DNA from 3 places in the Blautia sp. St.27G3 genome. Region 2 is predicted to be linked to each of the others. Evidence: predicted binding sites of a transcription regulator. Region 2 holds the regulator's gene; each other region holds the start of a gene.
The links. The regulator NrdR, encoded in region 2, represses ribonucleotide reductase genes. The targets are predictions, from matches to a motif close to CACAANATNTTGTG.

Region 1 (6,173 bases), 630 kb from region 2:
TCGAAAAGGTAGAGAGCTTCCGCCTCGGATCTAGTTCGAACTTGGAAATCAAGTCATCAAAACGTTTCACATCAAACTGCGGATATGCAATGCAATAATAATCTCTCATTACATTTGCCGTCGCATTCGGAAAAAACCATGCGGTATCCGGAATAAAACAGATCTTCTCTTTTGCCTGCGGATTTTCCCATACTGGCTTGTCATCCACCGTGACCTGCCCCTCATCTGCTTTCAGCACTCCGGAAACCACACGCAAAAGCGTACTCTTTCCGGCCCCGTTTGTGCCAACCAGACCAAAAATGCTGTTTTCATGGATCTGAGCATTTACGCAGTCCAAAGCCAGCAAGCCGTCAAACTTTTTGGTCACATCTTCAATCTTTATCATACTTTTTGCTCTTCTCCCTCCTGATAAAATATTGTTGCCCGCTCTACAAACGCATTACACGGAATCTTCAGTTCCTTCCCTTTTGCGACCAGCTCTCTCAGAGATACGAACACGCTATCCTGTTTTTTCTGCTTCAGTCCCTCATTTCCGGACACAAAGTTCCCCCGTCCCTTCACAGGATAGATATATCCCTCCTGCTCCAGAGCAGCATATGCTTTCTGGATCGTATTTGGATTGATAGACAGCTCCATGGCAAGCGCACGGACAGACGGCATCTGACTATCTGGCTCCAGCACACCGCTGACAATCAAAGTCTCAAAACATTCTACGATCTGTTCATAGATTGGCTTTCGGTTTTGCAGATCAATTCCAATCATATGCCCTCCTATTTTACATACGTACACACTACTAAGTGTACTATGAGTCTTAGTACACTTAGTTTATACTACAATCTTGTTTGCTTGTCAATTCTTTTCCTGCCAATATAACACAGATCCAGCACATATTTTCTGAATACAAAAAACAAAGACAGCTGCTCCGTCTCCGGCTTCAGCTGCCTCTGAATTTCTGATCGAAATTTTCCTGTGTTTTATTCTGCTGTGAAAAGGTTTCTGTTTACGTATCCAACGGTTCCTTCATATTCAACCTTATACCAGCGGTCCGTATAGCCAATGGCTGTTACATTCGTTCCTGATGCAATCATATTTATGATTTCACCGTTTTGCGTCGGTGCCTGACGCATATTGGCGCCCACGGTCGCCTGAATCGGGAAGGACTCTGCATAAACTTCTACACCGTACTCAGTATCAACTGCTGAAGTACCTGCTGTAGAAGGCGGAACAGAAGTACCGTTGTCTGCCGATGCAGTCGTATTTCCATCGTTGGCAGAGGACGGCGCCGTTCCATTTGCGAGCTGTTCGCGCTCCTCCTCTGTCTTCGGAGCTACTTCTGTATCAGAAACGAACTGCTTGGACACGTAACCATTCTCCTCGTAATCATCCAGATCAACGACATACCAGTTCGGCGTCTCACCGACAAGCCGGAGCGTCTCGCCCTGGTCAAAGCTGTCAAAGATATCTCCGTCTGATCCCGGTGCTGTACGGACATTCACGTCATCTGACGCATATCCGGTACGGAATGTATCAAACTCTGTCTCCTGCGCTTTCTCCTCCTCGACAGTCAGCTCCTTGGGCTGTGTCTGAGGTTCCGTCTCCGTCACCTTCTCCGTAGGCGGCTCCGTCACCTTCTCTGTCGGAGGCTCTGTCACCTTTTCTGTAGGCGGCTCCGTCACTTTTTCGGTCTGGGTCTCAGACTCTGTCTCCGGTTCCTTTTTCAGTTTATCGCAGCCTGTCGCAAGTACCACTACGGAACAGCTCAGCAACAATGCCAATAACCATTTTTTACTTTTATTTTTCATATCATCTGCCCTCCAGTTACTTATATTTTTTACAATTACTCCCGAAATATACTCTTGGAGACATCATAACACGCAAATCCAGAAATTTCAATAGTTATAACAAAATTTTTAAAAGTTTTAAATTTATGTTAACTTTTTCTTTTTAATCAAACAGTGGCTTTCTCGATTACATTCATCTGACACGCATACAAAAAAGAAAGGAGCTGCTTCCTAGCACCCCTTTAAGTATTACGGAAATCGCAGAACTGACAGGCTATGCCAGCTCTGCAACTTTACTGCGCGCCTTCAAGCGGTATGAAGGTGTCACCCCGGGATGGTTACCGGAAACATCACACTTCATAAATGAGAATTACCTTATAAAAAGATCTTATGCCATATACAGAACATCTTTGAACCGCTACATAGACTTGCGCTCTGCAATCTCTGCCATCTTGGCCGCGTTCAGACGTGTATCGCCATGTACACGGCTGTAGGAGAGATACCCGTTCATACGGTCAATCTTGGTCAGATTCTGGGAACCGCACTTTGGACACGTATCCATTTCCAGTTCCTGATGGCCGCAATCATCACAGTATGCCAGGGAAAGATTGACGCCCTCATAGTATCCAAGGCTCATGGCACGCCGGATCAGGCTCTTGACTGCGTCGATATTATAATCAATCGGGTAGCGCACGTACTGGATCTTTCCTCCGTTGCACAGCTCCCAGAAACGTCCCTCCAGATCCTGCTTTTCAATCGGAGTGAGATCTTCTGTCACATGGCAATGGAAGCTGTTGCTCACATACGGCCGGTCTGAAACGTTCTCGATAATACCGAATTTTTTGCGGAACTGTTCTACCTGAAGCCCGCAAAGGCTCTCTGCCGGCGTGCCGTAAATTGCATACAGCCAGCCATCCTGCTCCTTAAATTCATTTACTTTATTATTAATATGCTTCAGAACATCAAGTGCAAACTGACCGTCTTCTGCGATGGATTTTCCGTTATAAAGCTCCTGCAGCTCATTGAGCGCGGTAATACCAAACGAAGAGGTCATGGGCTTTAACAGACGTTTGATCTTATCATGCGGCTGCAAATGACCGCCGTAAAAACCGCCTTCACAGTAAGCAAGCGGGTTTGTGGAAGCACGCATCTCGCCAAGGTATTCGTAGGTACGGATATGCAGCCTGCGGATCATCTCCAGGTATCCATCCAGCACCTCGTAAAAATCCCGGCTTTCTGCGCGTGACTTTGCCAAAATCATCGGAAGATGCAGGCTCACGGCGCCTACATTAAACCGTCCCACAAATACCGGCTCGTCCTTTTCATCCGCCGGATTCATACCGCCCCGCTCATACCACGGGCTTAAAAAGGCACGACAGCCCATCGGACTGATGACTTTGCCGTATTTCTTATACATGCTGGAAATATATCCTTCACCAGTCAGTGACAGCCAGTCCGGATACATGGTCTTTGCAGAACACGCAATGCCTGCCTCAAACACATCCTCACACGCACCGCCCGGGCAGTGCAGGTTCTCATCATAGAGAAATACAATCTTCGGGAAAAGCACCGGCTTTTTGTTGCCCTTTTTGCCCTGCCCACCTTTGTGCACTTCAAGCAGCGAAATTGAGATCATCCGCGCAAATTCATCCGTGCCAAGTCCGAGCGTCACGGTCACAAAAGGATAATCTCCGCGGGAAGAACCGACAGTATTGAGCTTGTACTCAATGCCCTGCCAGCCCTGGTCACAGTCACGGCGCACTTTTTCCTGCGCATACCGCAGCGCCCGCTCCTCCACACCTTCCCAGGAAGGATCTGCATATTCCTTAAATTCTTTCTGATATTTGAGAAAACTCTTCTTTGCATAGGGAGCTAGAATCTTATCTGCCTCTGGTACCGTAAAGCCGCCGTACTGCTGCGCAGCCGTACTCAGAATAATATCGCCCATTACATCGAAAGCTGTATCGAGCGTCTTCGGTTCATTGTACCAGACATTGCCCATCTCGAAGCCGTCCTTCAACACAGAACCCACATCAAACAGACAGCAGTTCATCGTATCCAGACGCGCTGACTGATCATGAATATAAATATATCCGTCCTTGCAGGCCTGCAGCTCATCGCGCGTCATGAAAAATTTGCGGTAAAGCTCCTTGTTCAGCTCATTGAAAATAAGGCTCCTCTTTGTCGCAACTAGCGCGCTGTCTGTATTCGCATTGCTCTTGTCACCGATATACCGGATCGACTGACTCTTGGTATAGACGTCATCCATCATATGAATAAAGTCCAGTTTATAGTTGCGGTAATCACGGTAGCTCTTCGCAACAGCCGGATTTACTGCCTCCAACGCACCTTCTACAATATTGTGCATCTCCTGGATTGTGATACCCTGTTTTCCCAGAGATTCTGCTTTCTCTTTCGCAAAATCACATAAAAAATCCAACTCCTGGTCTGTAAACTTATACAAAATACGCGCTGCGGATTTATTCACCGCCACAATTATTTTCTGAACATTAAACTCCTCGTGCGTTCCATCCTTTTTAATGACATACATCGTATAATTGCTCCTTTTTCTCCAAAACTTGATTGGGTAATTGCGAAACGGTTGGCAAAGGGACGCCCCCTGGAACAATAGAAAAAACGGGGTTCCGGAAAACAAGTCGCCCCTTATTTTTCTATTGTTCCAGGGGGCTGACTTTGTAAAAGAGTTTCGCAACTGACTGCCAAGCTACTTTGTAATTGCAACAGAGTTTTGCAATTTGTCAAAACTATATATAGTATATTATTTTATATTTTATATCATTAAAAACTATATATAGCCCCTCGAGTATACCTTATATTTTAGCGTTTGTAAAGTACCTGTTACAGAATCCGGCTATGTTGTTGTACAAAACCAACTCATCTGGCGCTGTCCAAAATTCCGTTTACAGAGAAAAAGGTACTGAAATTGCCTGGGTAGTTTTCAAGCATATATCCGGTCACAGTTCTTCTCGTCTGTCTCAAATATGTGCTGTTTACTTCCAGATGATCTCCCTCCGGCCACAGGCCGATCAGGTAACAAAAGCCCTGGTGAATGACATATGCGCCCTTCTCAGATGTATAGTCTACTTCTGCCCCGTAGGGGTAAAACAGTATATCACATTCTCCAAGCACACTACCTGCCGTACTCTTCCACTTTGTAATATCATCCCGCAGCTCCTCATACGACATGGCGTTCATATACGCATAATCATAACCTGCACAGGCAAATCTCCAGCCATCCTCTGCCAGTTTCTGTGCAATCTGCCGTACGGTCTGTACATTGCCCTCGTAGTCAATGCTTTTTCCTTCTTCGATCTGGTATCCAAACACCCCTTCTACAGCAGAGACAGAAATAATCCCTCTTGCATCCTGGTAAGAGAAATCCGGATGCTCTGCAATAAACTGCTCTACCACAGGCACCACGTCGTATGCGCCGATCAGATCATGTCCCTCTGCGTCTGTGTACAATGCCCCTACGTTTCCCTCTTTGTCCAGAGCCAGGCGCGTTGCTACCCCGTCCCCGTTTCGGATGGAACTATAATTCAAGTTGTCGATTGACAGGACAAACGGCTTTTTCCCCTGCGGAATCACCGGAAGCTTTTTGCTCATCGTCACGTCCCCTCCGGTTCCCTCCGTCTCTTCGGCAAGACTTTGAATATCGACCAGAATATAACCACTCTCATAGAGCGTTGTCAGAATATTGGTAAATTCCGTCAACGTAATCATATTCTGCTGGTATACCGGCGCATATTCATCCCCGTCAAATGCCCGTGACGGATCTGTCACCAGATTTGTAAAACACAGGTGTACAATATCCCCGTCATACGAATACATGCCGTCAATCTGCTTCTGGTAATCGGCAACTGCCTCTGCTGCACGCTCGTCATCCTGCATCTCTTCCGAGTTTTGCAGCAGGGCAATCGCCTCTTCGTACCGATAGGAAAGCGCCAAAGAGGCCGCCTGTGCAAAAATCTGCTCTTTCTGCTCGTTCAAACTCGCCTCTGACTCCAGGCGCTCCCGTTCTGCTTTCATTTTCGGTGTTTCCACCGGCTCATTATTTTCATATTTATCAAGTGTCCCGATGCATTCCGCAATCTGGTAATTCAGAACACTTCTGGAACAGCCCCCTGCAAATACTGCTGCGGCTGCCATAAAAATGATCGCAAGCTTTCCTCTTTTTCCCCGCATCTGGCTCCCCTCTCTCAATCGCAAAGCTTTTTTTCTATAATAGCAGAGGACAAATAAATGCACAAGACAACTTTTTAGAAAACAGACACATTTCCTGCTTTTACAACAGTTCACGCAGAAGCCGATTTACCATCCCCGGATCTGCCTTTCCTTTCATCTGCTTCATCGTCTGACCCACCAGATAAC
Region 2 (6,173 bases):
TGGGAGGCAGCTTCATAAATACAGTACTAATGCTGCTTGCTGTTTTGGCGGGGAATTTCTGGTGGTATTTAGTGGGACTGGTACTTGTCGGTTCCTGGGTATTTCGCGGAAAATCGCGCAGAACAATTGCCGGACAAACCGGTCTGTTGTTTTTTGTGACAGTCTGTTTTGGAGGGGCAATGGAAGCACTCCTTGTGCTTTGGAGGGTTCCGGTGCTGATAGCCGGCGCTGTGGCTGCCGTTTATCTGGAGTGGGCACAGCGCAGCCATGAAAAACAGAAGCTGGATCTCGTACGGATGGCACAGGTGGAGCTTACGTTTCGGGGGAAATGTATCACAGTGGCAGCACTGATTGATACCGGAAATCAGCTGACAGAGCCGCTAACCGGAAAACCGGTCAGTATTATAGAGGAAAAAACAGCGTGTTCTTTGCTGGGAGAACATTGGGAAAAACACCGCGGGTTTTATCTGATCCCATATCACAGTATTGGAAAGAACAAAGGCTGGATGAGAGGCGTCACAATCGACGGGATGACCATAATGAGGGGAGAAGCCAGGGAATCGTTTTCGAATCCGATCCTGGCACTCTATGATGGCAGGCTGAGCGCCAAAAAGCAGTATGGGATGATTCTTCATCCGCAGCATACAGTACCTGGAAGAAAAGAAGGAGGAATGTGAAATGCTTGTAAAAATTGCTGTGCCGCAACGTTTTCAGTTTAAAATGGCGGCAGGATTTGGAGATATTATTTTCAGAAAACCAGGGGATACGCATTATATTGGGGGAACCGAAGTGCTTCCGGCGCCGCTTTCTCTGGAGGAAGAGCAGGAATGCCTTGCGATGCTCGGCAGAGATGAGGATGCGAGAGCAAAGAGCAGACTGATTGAACATAATCTGCGGCTTGTCGTGTACATAGCGAAAAAATTTGACAATACCGGAGTGGGTGTGGAGGATTTGATTTCAATCGGAACGATCGGCCTCATAAAAGCAATCAATACCTTCAATCCGGAAAAGAAAATCAAACTGGCAACGTATGCTTCGCGCTGTATCGAAAATGAAATTCTGATGTATCTGCGCAGGAACAGCAAGACAAAGATGGAAGTTTCGATTGATGAGCCGCTGAATGTAGACTGGGATGGGAACGAGCTGCTGCTCTCGGATATTCTTGGAACCGATGAGGATGTGATCTATAAGGATATGGAGACAGAAGCGGAAAAAAATCTTCTTTTGAAAGCGATTGACAAGCTGTCAGAGCGCGAACGGACCATTGTACAGCTGCGGTTCGGAATTGATACGAAAGACGGGGAGGAGAAAACCCAGAAGGAAGTGGCAGATCTCCTCGGAATTTCACAATCCTATATTTCACGGCTGGAAAAACGGATTATCAAACGCCTGAGACGTGAAATTGTACGGTTTGAGTAAAGAAGCTGTTTTGTCAAGGGTGAATAATTTTTATATTTTTGCCGGAATCGAATAATCGCCGCGCTTTGTGAGAATCATTCTAATCAGAAGATACTTTCAGGAGGATGATTCATATGGCACTGAACAAAGTAGAGATATGTGGCGTCAACACATCGAAGCTTCCGGTTCTGACGGGTGAGGAGAAAGAATTTCTTTTTGAGCGGATTAAAGCAGGGGATGAGAATGCCCGCGAATTATATATCAAAGGAAATCTTCGCCTTGTATTAAGCGTCATCAAGCGTTTTTCGGCAAGCAATGAAAATGTGGATGATTTGTTTCAGATTGGCTGTATTGGTCTGATGAAGGCTATTGACAATTTTGATACAAGCCTGAATGTAAAATTTTCTACGTATGCAGTTCCGATGATAATCGGCGAAATCAGGCGATATCTGCGTGATAACAATGCGATTCGCGTCAGTCGGTCTTTGCGGGACACAGCTTACAAGGCCATTTACGCAAAAGAGAATTATACGAAAAAGCATTTGAAAGAGCCCACGATAAATGAAATTGCAGAAGAGATCGGCATATCGAAAGAAGAGATCGTATATGCCATGGATGCCATTCAAAGCCCTGTCAGTCTCTATGATCCGGTGTATACGGAGGGTGGTGATGCCCTGTATGTCATGGACCAGATCAGTGATAAAAAGAACAAAGAAGAAAACTGGGTAGAGGTCATATCACTGAAGGAGGCAATGAAACGCCTGGATGAACGAGAAAGGCATATCATCGAGCTGCGCTTTTACGAGGGCAAGACACAGATGGAGGTTGCCGCTGAGATCGGGATCTCGCAAGCTCAGGTGAGCCGTCTGGAGAAAAATGCATTAAAAAGCATGAAAAATTATCTAAGGGCATAAATGAGAAAGAACAAAGCGGTGCGCAGATCATACAATAGAAAAAAGAGAGAATAGGAACCGTTTTTATGCGATTCAGTGATCTGAAACAAAAAGAAGTCATCAATGTTCAGACCTGCTGTTCTCTGGGCTGTGTCAGCGATCTGGAGTTTGACTGCAAAACCGGCTGCATTCTGGCGCTCATTGTTCCCGGTCCCGGAAAGTTCTGCTGTTTCCTGGGCCGGGATTTTGAGTATATCATACCATGGCGCTGCATCGTGCAGATTGGAACAGACATCATTCTTGTAGATATTGACGAGGAAGAGCACAGAAAGAAATGCACCTGAGCAGTTACCCGAAAGAAAAACAGTGTAACTTTAAGTTCGCCGAATTCTTCATATATTTTCCATTCGTCATTGACAGCCTTCCCTTTTATCCTTTATACTCATAAAAAAGCGGGATGCCAGGTGCCGGTAAGCACAGCCGAGGCCGCTGCTTTTGCAGGAAAGATGGGGAGGAGCCACACATGAAATGTCCGTTTTGCAACCAGGATAATACGCGGGTCGTAGATTCAAGACCTGCCGATGACAATTGTTCCATCCGCAGACGCCGCCTGTGCGATGAATGCGGGAAACGCTTTACTACATACGAAAAGGTGGAGACCATTCCGCTCATTGTCATCAAAAAAGATCAGACCAGAGAACAGTACGATCGGAGCAAAATAGAAGCCGGCGTCATGCGCGCCTGCTACAAACGTCCGATTCCGATTCAGAAAATCAAAGAAATGATAGATTCCGCTGAGATGGACATTTTTAACCGCGAAGAAAAAGAAATCGAAAGTAAAGCAATCGGTGAAATTGTCATGGACAAACTAAAAGACCTGGAAGCCGTAGCCTATGTCCGCTTTGCTTCCGTTTACCGCGAGTTCAAAGATGTCAACACCTTTATGGACGAACTCAAAAAAATACTAGAATAGAATCACCATCAAAATCAAAAACGAAAACGAAATAAGCAAGACAGAACGGACTACCCCCTATAATCCAGGACCAGGGGTAGTCCGTTTTATAATTTAGCTCGAAGCAAAAAAATAAATATACGGTAAAACAACCAGATACCCCAATTTTTCCCATACACAGCCCGGAAGGCATCCGGTACCCCCTCCCAACATTTGCCTCCCACATCCGGAAAATTTAATGATTGATACGGTTGCACCGCAGCCCCGGTCAGTGTTATACTTTTAATGACAGCGTCCTCTAATATCCTGACGCTGGAACAGGTGAAAAAATTGAAAAGAAGAATTGAACAATTATTAAATGGAATATTTGAATATGACTGTCCGAAGCTTGCAATCATGCCGGAGCAGCTTACGATTACAGCGCAGCCGGATACTGCGGTGCGGGGAAGCTTCCGTCTGGAAAGTGAAGATCACAGGAAGATCAAGGGTTTTTTGTATACATCCAGTCCGCGTATGATCTGTGAACCGGTGGAGTTTCAGGGACTTTCAAATGAGATTCATTATCAGGTGGATACAAGCGGCCTTGCGGCCGGAACACAGATGAACGGCGTGATCACGGTTTGCAGTGATCTCGGAGAATATGAGCTGCCGTACTGTCTGTGTGTTGCAGAAGAAGATAGCGACAGTGCAGCGTTGGAGCTGTGCAGTTTATCTGAGCTTACGGATCTGGCACAGATGGATTTCCATCTGGCGTACCGTCTGTTTGTATCTCCTGCTTTTGAACGGTTTCTGAATGAAAAACACACAGAGCTTCTGGCGCTTTATAACGGTCTGATGGCAGGAGAACCGGGGCTTTACAGCCTGGAGGAGTTCCTGGTCGGAGCAGGGAAAAAGAAGCCTGTGATGTTTGCAGCAGACAGGACAGTCCTTGATTTCGGGAATCTGTCCGAGCCGGTCAGGGAAGTGTTGCGTGTGGAGCGAAGCGACTGGGGCTTTGGAAAACTGCGGATTGAATCGGACGCGAAGTTTCTGCGCCCGGAAAAAAGGGCACTTACGACCGAGGAGTTTGCAGGCAGCACGTATGATCTCAGCCTGGTGATTGATACGAATTTGATGCACAGCGGGACCAATTATGCGAGACTTTCGCTGATTGGAGGGACACAGACGATCACCATCGAGGTGCGTGCGAAGAAAACAGGGAATGCAGAGAAGATCAGGGCGCACCATATTTGCAAGATCATGCAGAAGGAACTGGAAGCGCTGTATGTCAGTTTCCGGCTCAAACGCATTGATCTGACTACCTGGGTGGAGCGTTCCGTCAGTGTGATTAACAGCTATAAGCGTGCAGGAGGGCTGGACCCGTTTGCAGATCTTTTTCTTGTACAGCTTTATTTTGCCGATGGGAAAAAGCAGAAAGCATACAAGCTTTTGGAAACCCTGGAGAATCAGAAATACCGGCTGAACACACCGGAGCGTTACGGGTATTACCTCTACATGTCAACCTTTTTCTACCATGAGGCGTCTTATGTGGACCGGGTGGAGGAGGAAGTGACACGGATGTTTTTCCGGGACAAGACAAACTGGAAGCTTCAGTGGATTTTACTGTACCTCAAAGAAGAGCTGTTAAACAACGAAAATGCCAAGTATGAGGCGGTCGCTGAGCAGTTCCGTTATGGCTGCCGTAGCCGGATCATGTATCTTGAAGCCTATCAGGTTTTGAAGAAAAATCCGTTCCTGATGCGCTATCTCGGCGAGTATGAGCTGCAGCTGCTGCGTTTTGCGGCACGTGAAGGGATTCTGACGGCGGAGATTGTGCGTCAGGTAGCAGGGCTCACTGTGCATCACAGCCGTTTTGAGCGCAGGCTCTATGAGGTGCTTGCGGCCGGGTTTTCGCTGTACCCCTCCGAAGATCTGGTCAAATCCATCTGTGTTTTGCTGATGAAGGGCGACAAAAAAGAGCCGTGTTATTTCCAGTGGTACGCGAAAGGTGTGGAAAACGGCCTGCGTATTACGGGGTTATATGAATATTATATGGAAAGCATGGAAGCGCTGGATTTGCAGTCCATGCCACAGGTCATTCGCATGTACTTTGCGTATGATCATTCGCTTGATTATCGCCGCCGTGCGGCTATTTATCGCAGTATTATTGAAAATCGTGAGAATGATGCGCAGACGTATCATCATTATCGGACAGCGATGGAACGCTTTGCAATTGATCAGATTGAAGGCGGCCGGATTTCTGATGATCTGGCAGTTCTGTATGAAGCATTTTTGCGCAAAAGCATTTTCACAAGGCCGATGGCGGAAAAGATGCTCCGGGTTTTGTTTACGTGGGAGATCAGTTGTTGTGACAGTCGGATGCGCAGACTGATCGTTCGTTCAAAATATCTGGCGGGTGAGCATCAGGTACTTTTTGCAGACGGAAAGGCTTGTATTCCCATTTATGATCCGGACAGCGTGCTTCTGGTGGAAGATGCGCAGGGACACAGGTATCATGCAGACGGGCTCTGTGTACGTCGGAAACTGTTTGAGAATGAAGATATCCTTGGCTGGTGCGCACAGAAGGCACCGGATTATCCGGGGCTGTTGCTGTATCTGTGTTCTCAGTGTCTTGCTGCGGGGCTGATCAACCAGAACACACTTCCGTATTTTTGCGCTGCATCAGAGATGAACGATTTTTCGGAAGCGTTCCGAGACGCGCTGCGAAGAGCGATGCTCGGTTATTATGCGGAGCATATCAGAGATGAGTCTTTGCCTGAATTTTTGGAGCGTATTCCTTATCTGGAATATGTCAGGGTTGATAAAACAGCGCTGATTGCGCTGCTCGCAGAGGAGGGAAAATGCGCGGATGCGTTTGCTCTTCTGGATGCCTATGGGGCTGAAGGCATTCCGCTTTTGCAGCTTGTCCGGATTTGTAGTCGGATGGTGCT
Region 3 (6,173 bases), 1.1 Mb from region 2:
GGCATTTTCTCTCCATGAGCCATAACTGCTTCAACAATCGTACTGTACAATGTAATTACCTCGCTTTTTATTATAATTTTCAGGTAAGTGTAAAACATTTAAAAAAGGGACGGTGCGTTTCGCAAGTACCTGTGATATTCTGTTTCATTATAAACTTCCTGTCATATTAGCACAAGCAGAAAATTGCGCGATGTTTTTTTGCTGGGTGGATCGTTTCGAAAACCATTGCATAATACAGAGAAAAAAATAATTCCTCCTGTACCGGCTTATATATAGAAAAAGCATTGTCGGCAGATCAGAGGTCCACCGGCAATGCTTCTCTTGTTATTTTTTTATTTCTTGTCTTTTTGCGGTTTTTGTAAATACACTGCTTAGCAAAACCACACATTCGGTAAATCCCGAATATCAAATTTATGCATTTGATACGAGTCTGTCTACATATCGCTTGATGTTGGACGCATTTACGTATTTCTCTACCTGGCCGCCTTGCATTACGACAAGTGTTGGAGCCTGCATGATACCAAACTTGCTGACCAGATCCTGATTTTCTTCTGCGTCAACCAGCTCATACGACTCTCCACGCAGCATTTCTTTCGCAATTTTACAGTTCGGACATGTCTTTGTTGTGAAAAGATATCGCGTCTGTGCACCAGTCTTTTCTGCTCTCAAATCATCGGAAACCTGCGCCGGACGTTTCTGTGGCTCAGCTGCCTCTTCTCCCTCCGACTGCACTGTCACGTTCATTCCGGCACGGTACATTGCCTCTGTGCCGACATCCTCCCTTTTCAGGCGGGAATTTTCAATATCGTACAGCTTGCGGTTTGCATATTCCTGCGTCTTGCCGTCATTCCAGTTCTGAACAGGGCGATAGTAGCCTGTAATACGGCTGTATACCTCAGTCGCGGCCCCGCAGATCGGACATGTCTTCTGTTCACCGTCCAGATAACCGTGTGCCTGACAGATGGAATACGTCGGGGACATGGTATAATAAGGAAGCTTGTAATTCTCTGCAATTTTTCGTACGAGCGTCGCAGCCGCTTTCCATCCCGGAAGCCGTTCACCCAGAAATGCATGAAATACAGTTCCGGACGTGTACAGCGTTTGCAGCTCATCCTGAATATCGAGCGCATCAAAAATATCTGACGTATACTCTACCGGCAGGTGAGAGCTGTTCGTATAATACGGCGTATCTCCCGGCCCCCCTGCTGTGATGATCTCGGGCCAGCGTGCACGGTCGTGCTTTGCCAGACGGTAGGTCGTGGATTCCGCCGGTGTCGCTTCAAGATTGTACAGATCTCCGTACTCTTCCTGATAGTTTACAAGCCGCTCCCGCATATGATTCAGCACATCCTTGGCAAACTGCTGTGTCTCCGGATGCGTCAGATCTTTGCGCAGCCAGTTGGCATTCAGCCCTGCTTCATTCATGCCAATCAGTCCGATGGTTGAAAAATGACTGTCAAAAGACCCAAGATACCGCTTCGTATACGGATAAAGTCCTTCCTCCAGAAGCTTGGTAATTACATCTCTCTTGATTTTTAAAGAACGCGCAGCCACGTCCATCATATGATCCAGGCGACGGTAAAAATCCTTTTCCCCCGATGCCAGATACGCGATACGAGGCAGATTGATGGTCACAACACCAACGCTTCCTGTGCTCTCCCCGGAACCAAAAAATCCACCCGTCTTTCTGCGCAGCTCACGCAGATCAAGACGCAGACGGCAGCACATACTGCGGACATCGCTCGGTTCCATATCGCTGTTGATATAATTCGAAAAATACGGAGTGCCGTATTTTGCAGTCATCGTAAAAAGAAGCTTATTGTTCTCTGTCTCGGACCAGTCAAAATCTCCCGTAATCGAATACGTCGGAATCGGATACTGGAAGCCGCGTCCGTTCGCATCCCCCTCGATCATCGTCTCAATGAAGGCGCGGTTGATCATATCCATCTCTTCTTTGCAGTCCTTGTAACAGAAATTCATCGGCTGGCCGCCTACAATCGCCGGAAGCTCTGCCAGATCATTCGGAACTGTCCAGTCCAGTGTAATATTGGAAAACGGCGCCTGAGTTCCCCAGCGGCTCGGTGTATTTACGCCATAAATGAAGGATTCAATACACTTTTTCACTTCCGGATAGGATAGATGGTCTACCTTTACGAAAGGGGCAAGGTATGTGTCAAACGAGGAAAATGCCTGTGCGCCCGCCCACTCATTCTGCATAATGCCAAGAAAGTTTACCATCTGGTTGCACAGAACCGAAAGATGCTTAGCTGGAGCTGATGTGATCTTGCCTTTGATTCCACCAAGTCCTTCCACAATCAGCTGCTTCAAAGACCAGCCCGCACAGTATCCGGTCAGCATAGACAGATCGTGGATATGAATATCCGCATTCCGGTGTGCCTCTGCGATCTCCTGATCATAGATTTCTGTCAGCCAGTAATTTGCTGTAACCGCTCCGGAATTGCTCAGAATCAGTCCCCCGACGGAATATGTCACGGTCGAATTTTCTTTTACGCGCCAATCCTCTACCTGCACATAGCTATTTACGATTTCTTTATAATCCAAAATCGTGGACTTCATATTGCGGATTTTTTCCCGCTGTTTGCGGTACAGAATATAAGCCTTTGCCACATCTGCATAACCTGCCTGGATCAGCACCTGCTCGACGCTGTCCTGTACACTCTCCACATCAATCAGTCCATCTTTAATTTTTTTCTGAAAATCTGCAGTCACCCGAAGTGCCAGCAAATCCACCATATCGTTGTTGTATTCCATCTGCCGCGCCTCAAATGCCTTTGCAACTGCACCGCTGATTTTTGATAAGTCAAATTCTGCAATCTCTCCGTCACGTTTTACAACCTTAAACACTATATAGTCCTCCTGTTGTTACATATATCACTATATCTTGTATCTCCAAGTTACGGTACGGCTATCAGTATAGCACTGGCCCTATGCGAAGTCAATGACAAAACCACCATATATATGTTTCAAATTTATTACAGACAGCTATATATAGCATGCAAAAATACCGCAAAGCCCGATACTCCATAGCTTTCACGGTATTCACTGCATTTTGTATTTTTTTTATACAAAAACATCGTCTGCTCTCTTCTGCGCCTCATACTGTTTCTGAATTTTCACACACTCATGTAAATACTCTCCGGAACATATGCACGCACAAAAATGCCATCCTCCTGATATTTTTCCTCCAAGAGCTCTCCTTTTTTCCGGATCAACTGAATCAAACCGGCCTTGTCATACGAATATAGGCGTTCAATATAAATCTTCTGCGCCCGCAGAAGGTCACTGATTGCCTGACGCAGCTCTTCCATCCCCTCACCCGTATGCGCAGAGCCTGAAATACTTTGTTCTGCACGGTAATCGCGAAAACCGTGTTTTTCCTCCAATAACAACAAATCCTGCTTGTTAAAAACTGTTATCACCGGCTTTTTATCTGCCTCCAGATCCCGCAGCGTCTCATAGACCACATGCATCTGCGCCTCCATCTGTACGCTCGCAGAATCCACCACGTGCACCAAAATGTCCGCACAGCACACCTCCTCCAGTGTACTCTTAAATGCGTCCACCAGATGATGCGGCAGCTTGCGGATAAAACCAACTGTATCGGTCAGCAAAATCTCCTGACTACCTGAAATCCGAATCCCACGCGTAGTCGTATCAAGCGTCGCAAACAGTTTTGCATCCTCCAGCACGTCCGCCCCTGTCAGAGTACGGAAAATTGCTGACTTTCCGACAGAAGTATACCCCACCAGTGCCACAATCTTCTGTTCTGTCTTTCTTCTCTGAGAACGAATCAGCTCTCTGTGACGGATAACTTCCTCAAGCTCTTTTTTCAAATGGCTGATTCTGGTTCGGATCATACGACGATCCATTTCCAGCTTTTTCTCACCCGGTCCCCGCGTGCCAATGCCACCGCCAAGACGGGAAAGTGAATTGCCCAGGCCTGCAAGCCTCGCTGCACGATAACGCAACTGAGCCAGCTCCACCTGGATTTTCCCTTCGCGCGACACAGCATGACGCGCAAAAATATCAAGAATCAAAAGCGTCCGGTCCATCACCTTACAGTCCAATTCCTGTTGCAGATTGTTCATCTGTGCCGGGCTGAGTTCATCGTCGCAGATAATGCCTGTCGCATCCAGCTCCCACACAAGCTGGCGCACCTCGTCAATCTTCCCTTTTCCGATATAAGTCCCCGGGTGAATATTTTCCCGGCGCTGGATGACCTGACCAACCACCTCTGCCCCGGCCGTATCCGCAAGCTCACCCAGCTCACGCACCGACTCTTCCGTATCATCTCCGGCCACCTGCTGCACGCCAACCAAAATAACACGCTCCCGAAGCTCCTTAAATTCCGTCATCTCCATAAATTATAATCCTTTTCTCCTATAGACCTCACATTCCTGATTCAAAGTTCCTGTCTTCGCTCCTGCGTTCCAGCAATCACCTAGTAGATAGAAACATCCACTCTTTCTGTCCTGCTTCATCGCCCGGATATTTCTGTACGTATTCCTGCGCCTTCGCTTTTGCTGTCCCAAAATCCAGCTTCTTTTCATAAACTATAATTTCATTGAAATACAGCTCCTGTTTTCCGCTCGTCCCTTCCAGAGCAAGTCCCTGCGCGATGTAAGAAAGCGCTGCATCATAATCACCACTCTCGATTGCACACAGCGCAAGCCCGTTGAAAGAATCTGCATCCGCGCCAAATTCCGACTGTATCTGCTGATAAACTGCCCGCGCATGCTCGTAGTCTCCCAGCTTCAGGTATACCTTTCCGATCAGATTCATGGCCGGCTGGTACTTTTCCTCCACCGGACCGATCAACAAGCTCTGTGCCTCTTCATAATTTTCCAGATAATAATGAATACGTCCCCGGTTATAATAGTGTTGCAGATCCCCGCCCGGAATATTCAATGCAGTCTGCAAATATGCCGCGCCAAGCCCTGACAGACTCCGGCTGCGGTAACACTCATAAATATTCAGATACAAGTCGTAATCCTCCGGACTCAGCTTAACCGCAGCGTCAAAATCCTTCTTTGCTTCCTCCTGGTTTCCCTCATAAAGATAACTGGCTCCGCGCAGAAAATATGCGTCTGCATTCCCTTTTGATTCTTCCCTCAGAATATCGTCGCAGGTCGTGATGGTATCTTCGTATTTTTCTGCGCGATACTGGACCGTCGCAAGATACAGCCGGATATCCTGCACATTCTCTGTCATCCGGTTATCCGTATATTCAAGCGCTGTCCGAAACGACGCCTCTGCCTCCTCGTACTTTGCCAGCCCCATATACGCCATTCCGAGTCCGCGATAAGCCACCACCTTCTGTTCGCCCTCCTGCACTGCTTCCTGGAAAAACTGCTGTGCCTGCTGATAATCTCTTTCCTCCAACGCACTGTTTCCCTGGACCGTCTTGTTCCCGGCTCCGTTTCCCATTCCGCAGCCTCCAAGAAACAACACGCCTGCCAGTACAACACCTGTACAAAATACTCTATAGCTGTCTGCACGTGCTTTTCTTACTTTTTTTTCCCTTTCAATTCTTTTTTTCATTCCCCTTTTTAACATACCCGTCCTAACTCCCGGCCTTTCTTCTATACTTCTGTGCCATTTTTCTTCATCATATCATAATCCTGCTTTTTCGTAAATTAGTTATGCGTCTCCATAATCCGTTTCTGCTTATAAATATAATAACAAATCATCGCCACAGCAGTCACAGTCCATGTAATCGGATAACATGCGACAAGCTCTCCCAGACTCCCCTGCGGCACAATCACCATCACCCACACGATACGCAGCAGACAGACACCTGTAATAGTCAGAAACGTTGTTACCAGAACACTGCCCTGCGCACGCAGAGAGCCGGAATAAATCTCAATAAAACCATAAACCCAGTAGAGAGGCGAAATAATCTGCACCATCTTCATCCCGATCGCAATCACTTCTGTATCAGAGGTAAAGATTGTAAACAAAGGGCCGCCAAACACTGTAATCAGAAAACTCAAAACCATCATGGAGCCAAGCGCCATCAGCAGGCAGTCCCGCGTCCCTTTGCGCACGCGCTCCCACTTCCCTGCCCCGAAGTTCTGTCCGACAAAAGTCGTCGCCGCAATTCCAAATGCACCGCAGATCATCCAGACAATGCCGTCTATCTTCCCAAACGC

Region 1: nrdD (anaerobic ribonucleoside-triphosphate reductase) is a predicted target of NrdR. The motif match lies at 4,545-4,558, and genes of this name have one in related genera.
Region 3: AC6I2O_RS07810 (ribonucleoside triphosphate reductase) is a predicted target of NrdR. The motif match lies at 2,894-2,907, and genes of this name have one in related genera.

Annotation. Positions count from the first base shown of each region.
Region 1 is NZ_BAAGFO010000001.1:1,192,417-1,198,589, forward strand. It holds gene AC6I2O_RS05635 (ABC transporter ATP-binding protein) at 1-385, opposite strand, end outside; gene AC6I2O_RS05640 (GntR family transcriptional regulator) at 382-762, opposite strand; gene AC6I2O_RS05645 (SH3 domain-containing protein) at 975-1,802, opposite strand; partial or broken gene AC6I2O_RS05650 (helix-turn-helix domain-containing protein) at 1,970-2,275, shown strand; gene nrdD (anaerobic ribonucleoside-triphosphate reductase) at 2,200-4,332, opposite strand; gene AC6I2O_RS05660 (hypothetical protein) at 4,677-5,987, opposite strand; gene gatB (Asp-tRNA(Asn)/Glu-tRNA(Gln) amidotransferase subunit GatB) at 6,088-6,173, opposite strand, start outside.
Region 2 is NZ_BAAGFO010000001.1:565,391-571,563, reverse strand. It holds gene AC6I2O_RS02630 (sigma-E processing peptidase SpoIIGA) at 1-677, shown strand, start outside; gene sigE (RNA polymerase sporulation sigma factor SigE) at 679-1,419, shown strand; gene sigG (RNA polymerase sporulation sigma factor SigG) at 1,533-2,312, shown strand; gene AC6I2O_RS02615 (YlmC/YmxH family sporulation protein) at 2,378-2,635, shown strand; gene nrdR (transcriptional regulator NrdR) at 2,815-3,264, shown strand; gene AC6I2O_RS02605 (DUF5717 family protein) at 3,574-6,173, shown strand, end outside.
Region 3 is NZ_BAAGFO010000001.1:1,668,411-1,674,583, forward strand. It holds gene AC6I2O_RS07805 (class I adenylate-forming enzyme family protein) at 1-50, opposite strand, end outside; gene AC6I2O_RS07810 (ribonucleoside triphosphate reductase) at 412-2,865, opposite strand; gene hflX (GTPase HflX) at 3,135-4,382, opposite strand; gene AC6I2O_RS07820 (tetratricopeptide repeat protein) at 4,459-5,577, opposite strand; gene AC6I2O_RS07825 (MATE family efflux transporter) at 5,658-6,173, opposite strand, start outside.